Regions from separate parts of the Brevundimonas sp. Br13 genome, predicted to be linked through region 2. Evidence: predicted binding sites of a transcription regulator. Region 2 holds the regulator's gene; the other holds the start of a gene.
The links. The regulator LexA, encoded in region 2, represses DNA repair genes until DNA is damaged. The targets are predictions, from matches to a motif close to ATGTTCNCNANNTGTTCT.

Region 1: the regulator LexA is predicted to act here: its motif matches at 4,980-4,997, upstream of uvrA (excinuclease ABC subunit UvrA).

Annotation. Positions count from the first base shown of each region.
Region 1 is NZ_AP044008.1:1,768,748-1,777,267, forward strand. Features, by position in the region: gene ACZ5M6_RS08670 (glycoside hydrolase family 3 protein) at 1-145, shown strand, start outside; gene ACZ5M6_RS08675 (DUF4198 domain-containing protein) at 176-976, opposite strand; gene ACZ5M6_RS08680 (hypothetical protein) at 1,114-1,920, shown strand; gene uvrA (excinuclease ABC subunit UvrA) at 1,951-4,899, opposite strand; gene ACZ5M6_RS08690 (group III truncated hemoglobin) at 5,028-5,522, opposite strand; gene ACZ5M6_RS08695 (ABC-F family ATP-binding cassette domain-containing protein) at 5,755-7,380, shown strand; gene ACZ5M6_RS08700 (tRNA (cytidine(34)-2'-O)-methyltransferase) at 7,355-7,804, opposite strand; gene petA (ubiquinol-cytochrome c reductase iron-sulfur subunit) at 7,998-8,520, shown strand, end outside.
Region 2 is NZ_AP044008.1:2,024,264-2,032,783, forward strand. Features, by position in the region: gene gltA (citrate synthase) at 1-1,155, opposite strand, end outside; gene gltX (glutamate--tRNA ligase) at 1,223-2,638, opposite strand; gene ACZ5M6_RS09975 (ComEC/Rec2 family competence protein) at 2,637-4,814, shown strand; gene lexA (transcriptional repressor LexA) at 4,795-5,496, opposite strand; gene trpC (indole-3-glycerol phosphate synthase TrpC) at 5,620-6,414, opposite strand; gene trpD (anthranilate phosphoribosyltransferase) at 6,411-7,448, opposite strand; gene ACZ5M6_RS09995 (anthranilate synthase component II) at 7,465-8,055, opposite strand; gene ACZ5M6_RS10000 (hypothetical protein) at 8,143-8,349, shown strand; gene trpE (anthranilate synthase component I) at 8,346-8,520, opposite strand, start outside.

The DNA.
Region 1 (8,520 bases), 260 kb from region 2:
TCCCCTGACCTGTTTCCGCACTGACGGCGGGGACCTGTCGCGCGTCGAGGTTCCGTTCCACATGGCGACCAGCGGTGCGATGACCGTCTCGGTGTCCGAGATCAAGCTGGACGCCAGCCAGACCGAAACGCGCTGCCCGGCCTAAAGGGCGCGACATGGACGGTCCCCTCCGCCTTCACCCCGCGTCGGCGGTGAAGGTCAGGGTGTGGGTGTAGCTGCGGTAGGGGGTGGGGCTGCCTGCCGGGGCGGCGGTGCGGTAGCGGACCTGTGTCATATAGGCACCGGGCGCCGAGACCCGCAGGGTCAGGACGCCGGAGGCGTCGGTGGCGGTTTCGGTCTCGATCGTCTTGCCGTCGTACTGGCCGGCTTCGCGAAAGACGGTGACAGGCGCGTCGGCCAGGGGCTGGCCGTCGAACAGCAGGCGGAAGGTCGCGTCCTCGCCGGCGACGATCTGGTTCGGCTGGATCAGAGGCTGAAGCTCCAGCCCTTGGCCGGTGGGCTTCAGCGCCGCCTCGTCGGGGACGCCCCGCATAACATAGGCCTCGGCGACGGTGATGCTCTGGACATCGACCAGTTCGGCGCCGGGCGGGGGCGGCGCATCCTCTTCGCCGACCATCTTCCAGCCGGAGGGGGTGTGGTACATCTTGGCCGTGCGGCCGGCGCGTGGGCCGGATGACAGACGATAGAGGCCGTCCACCGGCGTCGGCGCCTCGAACACCGCCAGATCGCGCAGATAGGTGACGGCGCTGATCGGCGTGTCGCCGTTTGGCCCGACCACATGGAAGCCGTCGGACCGCATGGCGACCTCGGCGTTGAACACCTCCTCGGTAAAGGCCGCCTCGACGGTCACATGATCGCGCCGCCCCGCGTCGAACAGGTTCGGCCGAAGATAGGGGGAGTGGGCCTGGGCCACGCCCGCGCCCCAGACGGACAGAAGGGAGGCCAAAAGGCCGGCGTGGAGGGGATGTCGGGTCATGGTCGTCCTCATAGGCCGAGGCAGAGTATGCAAGTGAGAACGAATTGCAACAAAGGGTTCGGGATAGGGGCGTCTGGGACCGGACGCCGACGACGGGATGGGCTAGAGTCGCGCCGAATCTGATCTGGAGTTCGATCATGAGTTTTTCCGCCACCGACGCCGCATTCGAGGGGTTTCGCGTGACGCGCCAGAACCCGGCGGCGGTTCTCCTCTGGTCGATGGTCTGGCTGATCGGGCTCATATTGAGCAGTCTGCTCGCGGCGCCCGCAATCATGCCCCATATGGCCGAGTTGCAGGCCGCCAACGGCGATATCAACGCCTTGTCGCCAGAAGCGCTACAAGCCTTCGGCTTGGCCATGGCTGGATTCATGCCGCCGTTGCTGTTGGCCCAGGCCCTCGTCGCGCCGGCCGTCTACCGCGCAGTGTTTGAGCCTGAGAAACGACGGTTCGGCTTCCTGCGACTGGGCAAGACCGAGGCTCGGATGTTGGGGGTTCTGATTATTCTGGTCGTCGTTCAGCTCGTATTGAACGTTGGAGCGGACCTCGCCACTCGGGGCGCCGGCGCGGCGATCGGTCTGGCGGGAGGCGTCATCGTGAATCTGATCGCCTTTGCACTGGGGCTCTGGGTGGCGGCTCGACTCAGCTTGGTCGCGCCTCTCACGCTGCTGCGGAGCGGCCTTCCTCTCGTGGAAGGATGGAAGCGCAGCGGACCCATCGTCTGGCCTCTGATCGGCGTGAATGTGCTCGCCGTCGCCATGGCCTTGTTGGTGGGTCTGCTGCTGGCCCTCGTCGCCTGGCCTATGACGGCGGCCATGTCCGGCTCCGGCGCAGGCGCGGGTTTGGCGGCCCTGCTGCTGATGACGCTGATGGCGCTCGGTTTCGCACTGATCACCGTCCTGCTTTGGAGTCCGTTCGCGGCGATCTTGAAGCAGCTGGAGGGCTGACGGAGACGTTTCAGCGTCTGGAGTAAAACCTCAGGCCGAGGCCTTGACCCGCTTCCGCTTCGCCGGCGGGGGCGTCGCCGCCTGCCCCAGTGCGGCGACCCGCGCCTTGCGCCGGGTCTCGTGACGATCCAGCACCTCCTTGAGGTATTTTCCGGTCCAGCTGGCCTTGTTCTCCGCCACCTGTTCCGGTGTGCCGACCGCGACGATCTCGCCGCCGCCGTCGCCGCCTTCCGGCCCGAAGTCGAGCAGATAGTCCGCCACTTTGATGACGTCGAGATTGTGCTCGATCACCACGATGGTGTTGCCAGCCTCGACCAGTTCCTGAAGCACTTCCAGAAGTTTGCGCGTATCTTCGAAATGCAGGCCGGTGGTCGGCTCGTCGAGGATGTAGAGGGTCCGGCCGGTCGCGCGTTTCGACAGTTCCTTGGACAGCTTGACCCGCTGGGCCTCGCCGCCGGACAGGGTGGTCGCGGGCTGGCCGACCTTGACGTAGCCGAGGCCCACCCGCTCCAGCGTCAGCATCTTGTCGCGGATCGGCGGCACGGCCTTGAAGAACTGGGCGGCCTCCTCGACCGTCATGTCCAGGACGTCCGAGATCGACTTGCCCTTGAACACAATCTCCAGCGTCTCTCGGTTGTAGCGCTTGCCCTTGCAGACGTCGCAGGTGACGTAGACGTCGGGCAGGAAGTGCATCTCGATCTTGATGACGCCGTCGCCCTGGCAGGCCTCGCAGCGGCCGCCCTTGACGTTGAAGCTGAACCGGCCGGGGCCGTAGCCGCGCGCCTTGGATTCCGGCAGGCCGGCGTACCAGTCGCGGATGGGGCCGAAGGCGCCGGTGTAGGTGGCGGGATTGGAGCGCGGGGTGCGGCCGATCGGCGACTGGTCGATGTCGATGACCTTGTCGAAATGCTCCAGCCCCTCGATGCGGTCGAAGGGGGCGGGGGCGTCCGACGCATTGTTCAGACGGCGCGCGGCGGCCTTATACAGGGTCTCGATGGTGAAGGTGGACTTGCCGCCGCCGGACACGCCGGTGATGCAGGTGAAGACGCCGACGGGGATTTCGCCGGTGACGCTCTTCAGATTGTTGCCGCTGGCGCCGCTGATCTTCAGCATCCGCTTGCGGTCGATGGGGCGGCGGCCGTCGGCGGGGATTTCGATCTCCCGCTCGCCGGTCAGATATTTGCCGGTCAGGGAGTTCGGGTTGGCCATGACCTGTTGCGGCGTACCCTCGGCGCAGACCGTGCCGCCATGCACCCCCGCAGCGGGCCCCATGTCGATGACATAGTCGGCGGTCAGGATGGCTTCCTCGTCGTGCTCGACCACAAGGACCGAATTGCCGAGGTCGCGCAGCCCTTTCAGGCTTTCCAGCAGGCGGGTGTTGTCGCGCTGGTGCAGGCCGATGGAGGGCTCGTCCAGCACATAGAGGACGCCGGTCAGGCCCGAACCGATCTGCGAAGCCAGACGGATGCGCTGGCTCTCCCCGCCCGACAAGGTGCCGGATGAGCGGGACAGGTTCAGATAGTCCAGGCCGACGTTGTTCAGGAACCGCAGCCGGTCGCAGATCTCCTTCAGGATGCGCCGGGCGATCTCCATCTGCTTCTCTGTCAGGCTCTCCTCCAGGGTCGAGAACCAGAGGTAGGCCTTGGAGATCGACAGCATGGAGATGTCGGCGATGTCCTCGCCGCCGACCTTGACGGCCAGGGCCTCGGGCTTCAGCCGCTTGCCGCCGCAGGCCTCACAGGGGGTCTCGGACTGATAGCGTGCCAGCTCCTCGCGAACCCAGGCGCTGTCGGTCTCGCGCCAGCGCCGCTCCAGGTTCGGCAGGACGCCCTCGAACGGCTTAGAGACCTCGTATTTGCGGGCGTTGTCGTCATAGGTGAATTTGATCTTCTCAGCGCCCGTGCCGTGCAGGATCGCCTTATGCGCCTGGGCCGGCAGATCGCGCCAAGCCACATCCATCGAGAAGCCGTAGTGGCGGCTGAGCGACTGAAGCGTCTGGGTATAGAGAGGTGAGGGGCCGCGCGCCCACGGCGCTACCGCCCCCTTGTGCAGGCTCTTGTCGCGATCGGGGATCACCAGGTCGGCGTCGAAGGCGAGCTTGACCCCTAGGCCGTCGCACACCGGACAGGCGCCGAAGGGATTGTTGAACGAGAACAGCCGCGGCTCGATCTCCGAGATGGTGAAGCCGGACACCGGGCAGGCGAATCGTTCGGAGAAGACGAGGGTGCGCGGCGCTGTCTCGCCCTCGGCGACGCTGGCCCATTCCGCCGTGGCGATACCGTCGGCGAGGCTCAGCGCCGTCTGCAGGCTGTCGGCGTAGCGACCTTCCTGATCCGGCTTGGTCACGATCCGGTCCACGACGATGTCGATGTCGTGCTTGAACTTCTTGTCCAGGGTCGGGGCTTCGTCGATCGGATAGAATTGCCCGTCGATCTTCAGCCTCTGGAAGCCCTGACGCTGCCATTCGGCGATTTCCTTGCGGTACTCGCCCTTGCGGCCGCGAACGACCGGAGCCAGCAGCAGGATGCGTTCGCCGTCGGGCAGGGCCGTCAGCTTATCGACCATCTGGCTGATGGTCTGGCTCTCGATCGGCAGGCCGGTGGCCGGCGAATAGGGCACGCCGACCCGCGCCCACAGCAGGCGCATATAGTCGTGGATCTCCGTCACCGTGCCGACGGTCGAGCGAGGGTTTTTGGACGTCGTCTTCTGTTCGATCGAAATGGCCGGCGACAGACCCTCGATCAGGTCCACGTCCGGCTTGCCCATCAGTTCCAGAAACTGGCGCGCATAGGCCGACAGGCTCTCGACATAGCGCCGCTGGCCCTCGGCGTAGATGGTGTCGAACGCAAGGGACGACTTGCCCGAGCCCGACAGGCCGGTCATCACCACCAGCTGTTCGCGCGGAATATCCAGGTCCACGCCCTTGAGATTATGCTCGCGGGCGCCGCGAACGCGGATGAAGTTGTGCTTTTCGGTCATGCGGTCCGGGAAACGCGGAGAGGAGCCGGAGGGCTCCGGCGCGACATCGCTATATGGGAATGATTTGCCCGGTTTAAGCAAGAACAATGTGGGAACATTGCGCACTGGGCGCGTCCAGCCCGGTTGACCTACTCCGGCGTCCAGGCCTGTGTCGGGCGCAAGAAACGCTCCCCCTTGGCCAGCATCACTCCGTTTGCGGTCGCGACGCCGAGCTCCAGGCTCTCGGCGATGCGGCGGGCGCGTTCGATGAAATGGGCCGCGGCGACGGGCGGGCACAGGTCGCGGGCGGTCTCGGCGAACAACTCAAGCCAGCGGTCGAAGTGGCGCGCGTCGATCGGCAGGGGCAGATGTTTCGGCATAGGCCGACCCTGGTAGACGCCAGACGAAAGGGCGACCGACGACCAGAACAGCTTCATCTGCGCCAGATGCGGGCCCCAGTCGGCGATCCGATCCGCGAAGATCGGCCCGATCAGCCGGTCGTCGCGGACGCGGGCGTAGAAGCCCTCGACCAGGGCGTCGATCATCGCCTCGTCGATGCCGGTTTCGTCGCGCAGCCGCTGAACAGCCGCGTCGCGGCGCGCGGCGGCTCCGGCAGGGTCTTCTATGCGGAAGCGGCTCTCCATTCCGACGTCCTAGCGGCTTGGTGGGCGGGGCGCCATCGGACCATCGGTCCACCCCGGAGCCACCCCCTCTTCACGCGGGCGTGTTCATAGCAGGGGCTCCCCGGACTTGCGGATTGCATAAATACGACCCATCCTCCTGTCTCTGAGGAGTTTTGAGCAGGAGGCTCGAAGATCATGATCATCGCACTGGCAACCGGTTCCGCCCTGTCCGCCATGCTGCTCGTGATCCTCCATGCCAACCAGCCCAAGCCCAAGCGCGTTCCCGTGCGCGCTCGCGACCCTCGACAAGGTCGCCGCTAGAACGCCTGACGGCGTTACGCTTTTCGACAATCTGAGCCTGACGTTCGGGCCTGAGCGCACCGGCGTCGTCGGTCGCAACGGCGCGGGCAAGAGCACGCTGCTGCGTCTGATCGCCGGCGACCTGTCCCCCAATGAGGGAACGGTCACGTGCCTCGGCTCTGTCGGCGTTCTGGATCAACGGTCCGATCCGTCTCCCGTCGAGACAGCGGCGCAAACCCTGGGCGTCGCGCCGGCCCTGGCGGCGATCGACCGGCTGCTGGCTGGCGCGGGCGACGCCCAGGACCTGGCCGACGCCGATTGGACCCTGGAACCCCGGATCGATTCAGCCCTCGCCGAAGTCGGGTTGGCGGGCCTGCCGATGGACCGGCCGACACGCAGCCTCAGCGGCGGGGAACAGACCCGGCTACGGCTTGCGGGATTGATCCTGGCGGCGCCCGACCTGATCCTGCTGGACGAACCGACCAATCACCTGGACGTCGAGGCGCGGCGCTGGGTGGCCGAGGTGCTGGGTCGCTGGAAGGGCGGGGCGGTGGTGGTCAGCCATGACCGGGATCTGCTGCGTCGCATGGATCGCATCGTCGAGGTGTCCGGCCTGGGGGTCGCCGTCCACGGCGGGAACTACGACCTCTACGCCGCACGCAAGGCGATTGAGCGCGAAACAGCCGAACGCGACCTGGTCGAGGCTGAACGGACGCTGGCCCGCGTGGCGGCGGACGCCCAGCGTCGCACGGAGATGAAGGCGCGGCGGGACGCGGCCGGACGCCGCAAGGCGGCCAAGGGCGACATGCCCAGGATTCTGATCGACGCCCGGGCCGAGCGGGCCGAAAACAGCGGCGGCGGCGACCGGCTCCTCGCCGTGCGCCAGGCGGCGGAGGCGGAAACCGCCTTGGCCGCCGCGCGCCAAGGGGTGGAGCGGGTGCGAACCCTAACCATCCCCATGCGCGCCACAGGCCTTGCGGCGGGACGGACGGTGGCCACCTTGAGCGGGGCGGTCTGGACGACACAGGACGGGCGGCGGATCGTCGGTCCTGTGGATCTGACCTTGACCGGCCCGGAGCGGGTCGCCGTCACCGGCCCGAACGGCGCGGGCAAGACGACCCTGCTGCGGCTCATCACCGGCGATCTTGCACCGACTTCGGGTCAAGTGCAGCGACCCGTTCCCGCAGCCTTGCTGGATCAGGAGGCGGCTTTGCTGCGCCCCCAGGAAACCTTGGTCGAGGCCTGGATGCGGCTGAATCCGGACGGTTCGGTCCAAGAAGCCCAGGCGGCCCTGGCTCGCTTCCTGTTTCGAAATACGGCCGCGCATCGGCGGGTCGGCGACCTGTCCGGCGGTGAACGGCTGCGGGCCGCCCTGGCCTGCGTCATGACGGGAACGCGCCCGCCGCAGCTTCTGGTGCTGGATGAGCCGACCAACCACCTGGACCTCGATTCGGTGGCGGCGGTGGAGGCGGCGTTGAGCGCCTATGACGGCGCCCTCGTTGTCGTCAGCCACGATGCGGACTTCCTGGCGGCGGTCGGGATAGATCGGACGGTCAGCCTAGCCCGCCCGTCTGCCTGAGGCCCTCCCAAAGGGCGATGCCCGCCGTGACCGACAGATTCAGCGACCGGGCCTCGGGTCTGAGCGGAATCACCACGCGCGCGTCTGCGGCGGCGTGCACATAGTCCGGGGCGCCGGCGGTCTCCTTGCCGAACAGAAGCGTGTCGGTGGGTTCGAAGACGAAGTCGGGCAGGGGCGTCGCCCCCTTGGTGGTGAAGAGCACCAGCCGTCCGGCGGGTCGCTCGCGCTGGAACGCGTCCCAATCCGCATGGCGGGTCATGTGCGATAGGGGGCCGTAATCCAGGGCCGCCCGCTTCATGGCGCGGTCGTCAAAACGGAAGCCTGTGGGCTCAATGACGTGCAGGGCGACGCCGAAACAGGCCGACAGCCGGATACAGGCGCCGACGTTCTGAGGAATGTCCGGTTGAAAAAGGGCGAGACGCATTCTAAGCCCTAGGTATACGCGACCTGGGGGTTTGTCGCGGTCTGTTTGCGAGCGTTTCGCAAGAAACGTCAGCAGCTTGCGGCGAACGCCGCAAATACAGGCCGAGGGGACCACAGGGCAGCGCTTTTAGGGTTCGTGCCGTAGCAGAGGAGCGCCAACACAGGCGGTCCCGGCGGTCTTCGAGAGGTGAAACGTGGCCGAAACGGGTGTGATTCCGGAAGGCGAGGGCGATCCGAATCGCCGCGACTTCATCCATATCGCGGCGGGCGCCGCTGCGGTGGGCGCCGGGGCGATGATCGCCTGGCCTCTGATCAATCAGATGAACCCTGCGGCCGACACCCTGGCCCTGGCCTCGATCGAGTTCGACCTGACCAAGGTTCAGGAGGGCCAGCAGGTCGTGATCAAATGGCAGGGCAAGCCGGTCTTCGTGCGCTATCGCACCCCGGCCGAGCTGCAGAAGGTCATTACCGAGGGCGCCGTCGGCAGCCCGCCCCAGACGGATGCGGAACGCACCAAGTCCGGGCATGAGAAATATCTGGTCGTGGTCGGCTCCTGCACCCACCTGGGCTGCGTCCCGACCTTCGGCGCCGGCGATTACGGCGGCTGGTTCTGCCCGTGCCACGGCTCGCACTACGATGCGTCCGGTCGGATCAGAAAGGGGCCGGCGCCCCTGAACCTGGTCGTGCCCGACTACGAATACACGTCCGACACCCGCG
Region 2 (8,520 bases):
GAACAGGACGGTGAACATGGTGGTGGGGAAGCCCATGGCCGACAGGGTGATGCCCGAATAGAAGTCGACGTTCGGGAAAAGCTTGCGCGAGGTGAAATATTCGTCGTTCAGGGCGACCTTTTCCAGCTCCTTGGCGACCTGGAACAGGGGGTCGTTTTCGCGGCCCGTGGCGGCCAGAACCTCATAGGCCGACTGCTGCATGACCTTGGCGCGCGGGTCATAGTTCTTATAGACCCGGTGGCCGAAGCCCATCAGCTTGTATTTGCGGTCCTTCACGCCCTGGATGAACTCGGGGATCTTGTCGGGGGTGCCGATCTCCTTGAGCATGTTCAGCGCCTCTTCATTGGCGCCGCCGTGCGACGGGCCCCACAGGCAGGCGATGCCGGCGGCGATACAGGCGAACGGATTGGCGCCCGACGAACCGGCCAGGCGGACGGTCGAGGTCGAGGCGTTCTGCTCGTGGTCGGCGTGCAGGGTGAAGATGCGGTCCATGGCGCGCACCAGGGCCGGATCGACGTGATAGTCCTCGGCCGGGACGGCGAAGCACATCCGCAGGAAGTTTTCGGCGTAGGACAGGTCGTTGCGCGGCGAGATGAAGGGCTGGCCGACATGATATTTGTAGGCGCGGGCCGCGATCGTCGGCATCTTGGCGATCAAACGGATGGCCGAGATGTCGCGCTGGACCGGATCATGGATGTCCAGGCTGTCGTGATAGAAGGCCGACAGGGCGCCGACCGTGCCGACCATGATCGCCATCGGGTGGGCGTCGCGGCGGAAGCCTTCGAAGAAGCGGTCGAACTGGGCGTGCAGCATCGTGTGCATGGTGATGCTGTCTTCGAACTTCTCGTACTGCGCGGCCGTCGGCAGTTCGCCGTGCAGCAGAAGGTGGCAGACCTCGATGAAGTTCGACTGGGCCGCGAGCTGGTCGATCGGATAGCCCCGGTGCAGCAGGACGCCGGCGTCGCCGTCGATATAGGTCAGGCCTGACTCGCAGGAGGCGGTCGAGGTGAAGCCCGGATCGAAGGTGAAAGCGCCCGTTCCGCCGTAGAGCTTGCGGATGTCGATAACGTCCGGACCGGTCGAACCCGACAGAACGGGCAGATCGACGCTCTTGCCCTCGAAGGAGAGCGTGGCGGTTTTGGCTTGGTCAGTCATCAATGCCCCTTTGCATTTGGACGTCCGATCGCGGGGAGGCGCCGGGCGCTCTTAGGTTTGTGGTTGATCACTTAGTCTGTTGCAGCGCATCATCCAAGCGTCCGAGACTTTCGTCGCGCCCAAGAGCGGACAAAGTTCGTGCAATATCAGGTGATGTTGACCCTGCGGTAAGCGCTGCGCGCATCGGCGGGCCGATCTTGCCGAAGCCGACCTGTTCGGCTTCGGCGAAGCTCTTCAGCTCGGCTTCCAGGGCGAAGACGTCCCAGGACTGGAACAAAGCCAGCCGGTCGCGCAGGCGCGCCAGGCGGTCCAGGGTTTCGCCGGACAGCAGGGTGCGGCCCTTGTCGTCAATGTCCAGGGGACGTGTCTTGAGCACGAATTCCGTCTGGTCGGCCAACTCCAGCACGGTCTTGGCGCGGTCCTTCACGAACGGCATGGCGCGCTGAAGCCTGGTCTCGTCGGCTTCGGCCAGAGGCCGGCCGCGGGCGAGGTGGACGTCCAGCGTCAGCTTGGCCAGGCGTTCATCGTCGGCGAGCCGCAGCCAGTGGGCGTTGACGTGGGCCAGCTTGTCGAAGTCCAGCCGCGCCGGCGCCTTGCCGATGCCGGCCAGATCAAACCATTCGATCGCCTGGGCGTCGCTGAACAGTTCGTCGTCGCCGTGACCCCAGCCGAGGCGCGCCAGATAGTTGCGCATGGCCTCGGGCAGATAGCCCATTTCGGCGTATTCGTGGACGGCCTGGGCGCCGTGGCGCTTCGACAGCTTGGCGCCGTCCGGCCCGTGGATCAGCGGGATATGGGCGAAGGTCGGTCGGGTCCAGCCGAGGGCGTCATAGATCAGGCTCTGGCGGGCGGCGTTATTCAGATGGTCATCGCCGCGGATGACGTGGGTCACCCCCATGTCGTGGTCATCGACAACGACCGCGAGATTATAGGTCGGCACCCCGTCCGAGCGCAGCAGGACCAGATCGTCGAGGTCGTCGGTCGACCAGCTGACCGAACCCTGGACCTCGTCCGCGACGGTGACGGTCGCGGACTGGGGGCGACGGAAGCGGACGACGTGCGGCTGGGCCAGGTCGTCGACGGTCGGGGTGCGGTCGCGCCAGGGCGATTCAAAGGTGCGACGCTCGGCCTTGGCGGCGTCGCGCAGACGTCCGGTTTCCTCGGCCGTGGTGAAATCGCGATAGGCGTGGCCGGTCTCCAGCAGTTGATCGACGACTTCGCGATGGCGGTCGGCGCGGCTGAACTGGAACACCGGCTCTTCGTCGGCGAACAGCTCCAGCCAGCTCAGGCCGTCGAAGATGGCCTGGACGGCCTCCTCGGTCGAACGCTCCCGATCGGTGTCCTCGACCCGGATCAGGAAGCGTCCCGCGTGTCTCTTGGCGTACAGCCAGTTGAACAAGGCGGTTCTCGCCCCGCCGATATGCAGATAGCCTGTCGGCGAGGGGGCGAAGCGGGTGACGACAGTCGAAGAAGGCAAGGTCATGGGGGAAGGGTCCGTAAGCGAGGCCCTTATACGCCCCGAGGCGACAAAGCCTACCCCCGGCGCGCGTTTGCGGGTCTGGCTGGCCGACGAGATCAAGGCGCAGGCGCTGAGATGGCGGCTTTGGGCGCCGGTGGCCTTCGGCGGCGGCGCCGCCTGCTATTTCGCCCTGAGGACAGAGCCGAGCCTGTGGCCTCTGGTGATCACGGCGGCGGCGGCTGTCGCGGCATGGCTGGCGGCGCGGCGGCGCGGCTTCAGGCGGCGTCTTACCTGGCCGCTGATGATTCTGGCCTGCCTGACCTGCGGCCTGGCGGCGGCGAAGATTCGCACCGAAAGCGTGGCCGCCCCGATCGCGCCGGCCCTGCCCGAGGGGGTGGTGATCGAGGCCTGGGTCGTCGATGTCGACAGCCCTGGCGAGAACGGCGCGCGGATCGTGGCGGCCCCGGTCTGGATCCGAGGCCTGAGCCCGGAGGAGACGCCGGTTCGGCTGCGGGTCACGGTGAGGGGCGAGCCGCCGAGGGCCGGTGAGGCGATCCGACTGTTCGCCCTTCTCAATCCGCCCCCTGCGCCCGCCAGTCCCGGCGCCTATGATTTCGGTCGCAATGCCTTTTTCGAGGGCCTGGGCGGCGTCGCCTTCGCTCTGGGAGAGACACGGCGGATCGATCTGCCGCCGGCGCCGTGGCGGCTTCGACTGGCCATGGCGGTGAATGGGGCGCGCTATGCCCTGGCGGAGCGGATCGTGACGCGGCTGGGCCGGCGGACCGGCGGGATCGCGGCGGCCATGACCACCAGCCACGAGGCCTGGATCAGCCAGGCCGACATGGATGTGATGCGAGAATCCGGCCTGGCGCACATTTTGTCGGTCTCGGGCCTGCACATGGCCATCGTCGGCGGATTTGTCTTCTTCGCCGTGCGGTTGGGCGTGGCGGCCTGGCCCTGGCTGGCCTTGCGCGTTCCCGGCAAGAAGGTCGCCGCCGCGGCGGGCCTGACGGCTGTGGGGGTTTATCTGGTGATTTCCGGCGCCCCGCCGCCGGCGGAGCGGGCGGCGATTACCGCCTCCATCGCCTTTGCGGCCATCTTGCTGGACCGGCAGGCCGTGACCATGCACGGGCTGGCCGTGGCCGCCTTCGCCGTCCTGGCGATCCAGCCCGAGGCCATCGTGACGCCGGGGTTCCAGATGTCGTTCGCGGCGACGGCGGCCCTGGTGGCCCTGGTCGAAATCTGGCCCAAGCGGACCCGAGAGATCTCGGCGCCCTGGCCCATTGTGGCGGTCCAGAGGTTCGGCGGTTGGCTGACGGCGGCGGTGGCGGCCAGCGTCGTGGCGGGGCTGGCGACGGGACCCTTCGCCATGCAGCATTTCAACCGGACGGCCATGTATGGGCTGCTGGCCAATCTGGCGACGGCGCCGGTGGCGGACTTCGTCCTTATGCCCGCCCTCGCGTTGGGCGCGGCCTTGGAGCCCGTGGGCCTGGGCGGCCCGTTCCTGGCGGTGGCGGGGTGGGGCGTCGATCTGACGCTGGCGATCGGCGGCTGGACGGCCGGCTTGCCGGGCGCGGTGCGGACGGTGGCCAGCGCGCCGGACCCTGTGCTGCCCGTGGCCTTTCTAGGCGTGCTGTTCGTCTGCCTCTGGCAGGGGCGGCTGCGGTGGCTGGGCCTGCCTCTTGCGGCGGCGGTGCTGGTCTGTCCGCGCGCGCCGACGCCGGATGTCTGGATCGGCGAGGGGGGGACCAATGCGGCCTTTCGTCGCCAGAAGGAGGCGATCGTCGTCCGGCCCGGCGTGCGTGAGTTTGCGACGGACCTGTGGTCCCGGCGGCGCGGTCTGATCTTGGCGGACCGTCCCGAGGCCGGCTGGGCCTGCGACCGCGCTTCATGCCGTCCCGAGCTCACTGGGGCGGGGCCGGTCGCCCTGTGGTGGGGCAGGCGGACGCCGGACATGGAGCAGATGGACGCCCTGTGCCTTGCGGCCCCGGTCGTCAGCGTGCGGGCGGTGGTTCACGCCCTGCCGCCCTCATGTGACGGGCGGCTGGTTCTGGACGGGGCGGACTTTGCGCGCGGCGGGGCGGTGGAGCTGTGGCGTAGCGGCGCGGGCGGCTGGCGGGCCGTGTGGACGGCCGATGTCCGGGGCGACCGGCCGTGGGCGCGCCGGCCGAATCCAGCTGTCAGTGATAGCGGCGCATGAGGCCGACCAGCTTGCCCTGGACCTCGACCTGGTCGGGACCGAAGATGCGGGTCTCATAGGCGCGGTTGGCGGGCTCCAGGGCGATGGAGCCGCCCTTGCGGCGCAGGCGTTTCAACGTGGCCTCTTCGCCCTCGACCAGGGCCACGACGATCTCGCCGTTGTTGGCCGTGTCGCCGCGCCGGATCACGACCAAGTCGCCGTTCAGTATGCCGGCCTCGATCATGGAGTCGCCCTCGATCTCGAGGATGTAGTGATCGCCCTTGCCCAGCATGGATTCCGGCACCGGCAGCCGCTCCTGCTCGTGCTGGATGGCGGCGATGGGGGTGCCGGCGGCGATCTTGCCCAGCAGCGGCAGTTCGCGGGTGTCATTGGCGGCTGAGGCTGCAGCGACGGGACGCGCGCCGCCGCCGCCTTCGATGACATCGGGCTTGAACCCGGCCCGGCCGCGCGGGGCGCCGGCTGTAGCCTGTTCAGGCAGTTTGGTCACTTCCAGGGCGCGGGCGCGATGGGCGAGGCGGCGGATGAAGCCGCGCTCCTCCAGCGCCGTAATCAGACGGTGAATGCCCGACTTGGACGCCAGGTCCAGCGCCTCCTTCATCTCGTCGAACGAGGGGGAGACGCCGGTCTCCTGAATCCGTTCGTGGATGAACATCAGCAGTTCGTGCTGTTTGCGCGTGAGCATCGCCGGCCCCTCATGCGCCCGACCGACGAATCGGAACGGGCCGTGAACATTGACGATGTTCTGTAAGTGTTCCTTCCTAATGTCAACTTAACGGCGTCGCTTCACCACGCTCATCACGTTGGATCATAGGGTCAGCAGCGCCCGCGTCGCGGCCTCGACGTCGGCCTGACGCATCAGGCTCTCGCCGACCAGAATGGCCTGGGCGTGGGCGGCGGAGACGCGCGCAACGTCGTCCGGGGTGAAGATGCCGCTCTCGGCGACCAGAAGGGCGCGCACGGGGCTGAGGATCGCCAGGCGTTCCGTCGTTTCCAGATCGACCTCGAACGTCCGCAGCGACCGGTTGTTGATCCCTACCAGATCGCCGCCGAGGGCGCAGGCGCGCGCCATTTCCGCCTCGTCGTGGGTTTCGATCAGGGCGTCCATGCCGAAGCGCTCGGCCTCGGCCAGCAGTTCGGCGGCCAGCCGATCGTCGATCATGGCCAGGATGATCAGGATGCAGTCGGCGCCGAGCGCCCGGCTCTCGGCGACCTGCCAGGGATCGACCAGGAAGTCCTTGCGCAGGCAGGGCAGGGCGGTCGCCGCGCGGGCCTGGCCCAGATAGACGTCGTCGCCCTGGAAACTGGGGCCGTCGGTCAGGACCGAAAGGCAGGACGCGCCGCCGGCCTCATAGGCCTTGGCGAGGGCCGGGGGATCGAAGTCGGGACGGATCAACCCCTTGGACGGACTGGCCTTCTTGATCTCGGCGATCAGGGCGGGGCGGCCGGTGTCCTCGACCGTTCGATTCAGGGCGGCGCGGAAGCCGCGCGGGGCCGAGGCGGCCTGGGCCAGGGTCTCGATCGCGTCCTGAGAGGTCGCGGCCTTGCGGGCGGCGACGTCTTCGCGCTTGTAGGCGGCGATGCGGGCCAGAACGTCGGTCATGGGGTGTCCTCCGTCTCCAGCGGCGTGGAGGTGATGCGGGCCAGACGATCCAGCGCCTGGGCGGCCCGGCCGTCGTCGACGGCGGCGGCGGCGAGGGCGGCGCCTTCCGACAGGTCCGCCGCCCGATCCGCGACCACGAGGGCGGCGGCGGCGTTCAGCAGGACGATGTCGCGGTAAGGGCCGGTCTGGCCCGCCAGCAGGGCGCGAAGGGCGGCGGCGTTCTCCTCGGCGTCGCCGCCGCGGATGGCGTCGATGGAGGCGCGGGGCAGGCCGGCGTCCTCGGGCGTGACCTGGAAGCGGCGGACGGCGCCGTCCCTCCATTCCGCCACTTCGGTCGGGCCGGAGGTGGCCAGTTCGTCCAGACCCTGGCCGTGAACGGTCCAGGCGCGGGTCGCGCCCAGCCGGCCCAGCACCTCGACCAGGGGCTCCAGCAGGCGGGGGTCATAGACGCCCATGACCTGGCGTTTCGCCTGGGCCGGGTTGGACAGGGGGCCCAGCAGATTGAAGACGGTGCGGAAACCGATCTCGGCCCGGACGGGGCCTACATGGCGCATGGCGCCGTGATAGGCGGGGGCGAACAGGAAGCAGATGCCGGCCTCGTCCAGCGCCTTGCGCTGCTGGGCCGGGCTGGCGGCCATGTTGACGCCCAGGATCGACAGGACGTCGGACGAGCCGGATTTCGAGGACATGGCCCGGTTGCCGTGCTTGGCGACCTTCAGGCCGGCGCCGGCCAGGACCAGGGCGGCGGCGGTGGAGATGTTGTAGGTGTGCTGGCCGTCGCCGCCGGTGCCGCAGGTGTCGATCACCTCGTAGGGATGATCCAGCGTCAGGGCGGCCTCGCGCATGGCCTTGGCGAAGGCGGCGATCTCGTCCACCGTCTCGCCCCGAATGCGCAGGGCGGTGACGGCGGCCGCGACCTGGGACGGGGTCGGTTCGCCGCGCAGGCAGGCGGCGAAGAAGTCGTGCGCCTGTTCGGACGTCAGGGGGTGGCCCTCGACCAGTCGGGCGAGGATCGGCTTGAAACCATCGGCCATGGTCAGGCGGCCATGATCAGGCGGCCGCGAGGCGCTTCACGCCGGCGATCTGAAGGAAGTTGGCCAGCATGTCGTGGCCATGTTCTGTGGCGATGGATTCCGGGTGGAACTGCACGCCATGGATCGGGCGGCTGCGGTGCTGGAGCCCCATGATCTCGCCGTCGGCGGTCCAGGCGGTCACCTCGAGACAGTCGGGCAGGGTTTCGCGCTTCACGGCCAGGGAATGATAGCGGGTGGCGGTGAAGGGCGAGGGCAGGCCGGTGAAGACGCTCTTGCCGTCGTGATGGATCGGCGAGGTCTTGCCGTGCATCAGGGTCTTGGCGCGGATCACGTCGCCGCCGAAGGCCTGGCCTATGGCCTGGTGACCCAGGCAGACGCCCAGGATGGGCATGGAGGCCGGCGCGCTCTCGATCAGAGGCAGGCAGACGCCCGCCTGGTCCGGCGCGCAGGGACCGGGGGACAGCAGGACGGCGGCGGGGTTCAGCGCCCAGGCCTCGTCCGCTGTCAGGTCGTCGTTGCGCACCACATGGGTCGGCGCGCCCAACTCCGCGAGGTAGTGGACGAGGTTGTAGGTAAAGCTGTCGTAGTTATCGACGACGAGGATCATGATCAGGCTTCTAGGCGTGACAGGCGTCCGCGCCAAGCATATGCGTCGCTAAAGCGCATCTTAACGGTCATGGGGGCAGGTGGAGGGGTGAAACTCGCTGCCGAACAAGAGATCGCCGACAAGATCGCCGCCGCAAAGGCGAAGCTGGTCGTGGCCGAACCCAAGCCGATCAGCCCCTATGCGGCCCTGGGCGCCGCCGCCCTGGCCGCCACGGCCGCCGTGGTCATGGCCGGTGTCGTGGTGCTGGGGCCGGGCGTCCGATTCGACGAACCCCCGGCGACCTACGCGCCCTAGCGATTGCCGGTGCGGAAACGCCAGGCCTCCTCGGCGGCCCGCATGGGGGCGCGGGCCTTGTGCCGGGTCTCGGCGTATTCGGCGGCCGGATCGCTGTCGGCGACCACGCCGGCGCCGGCCTGGACGAAGATCTGATCATCAGCGAACAGGGCGGTGCGCAGGGTGATGCAG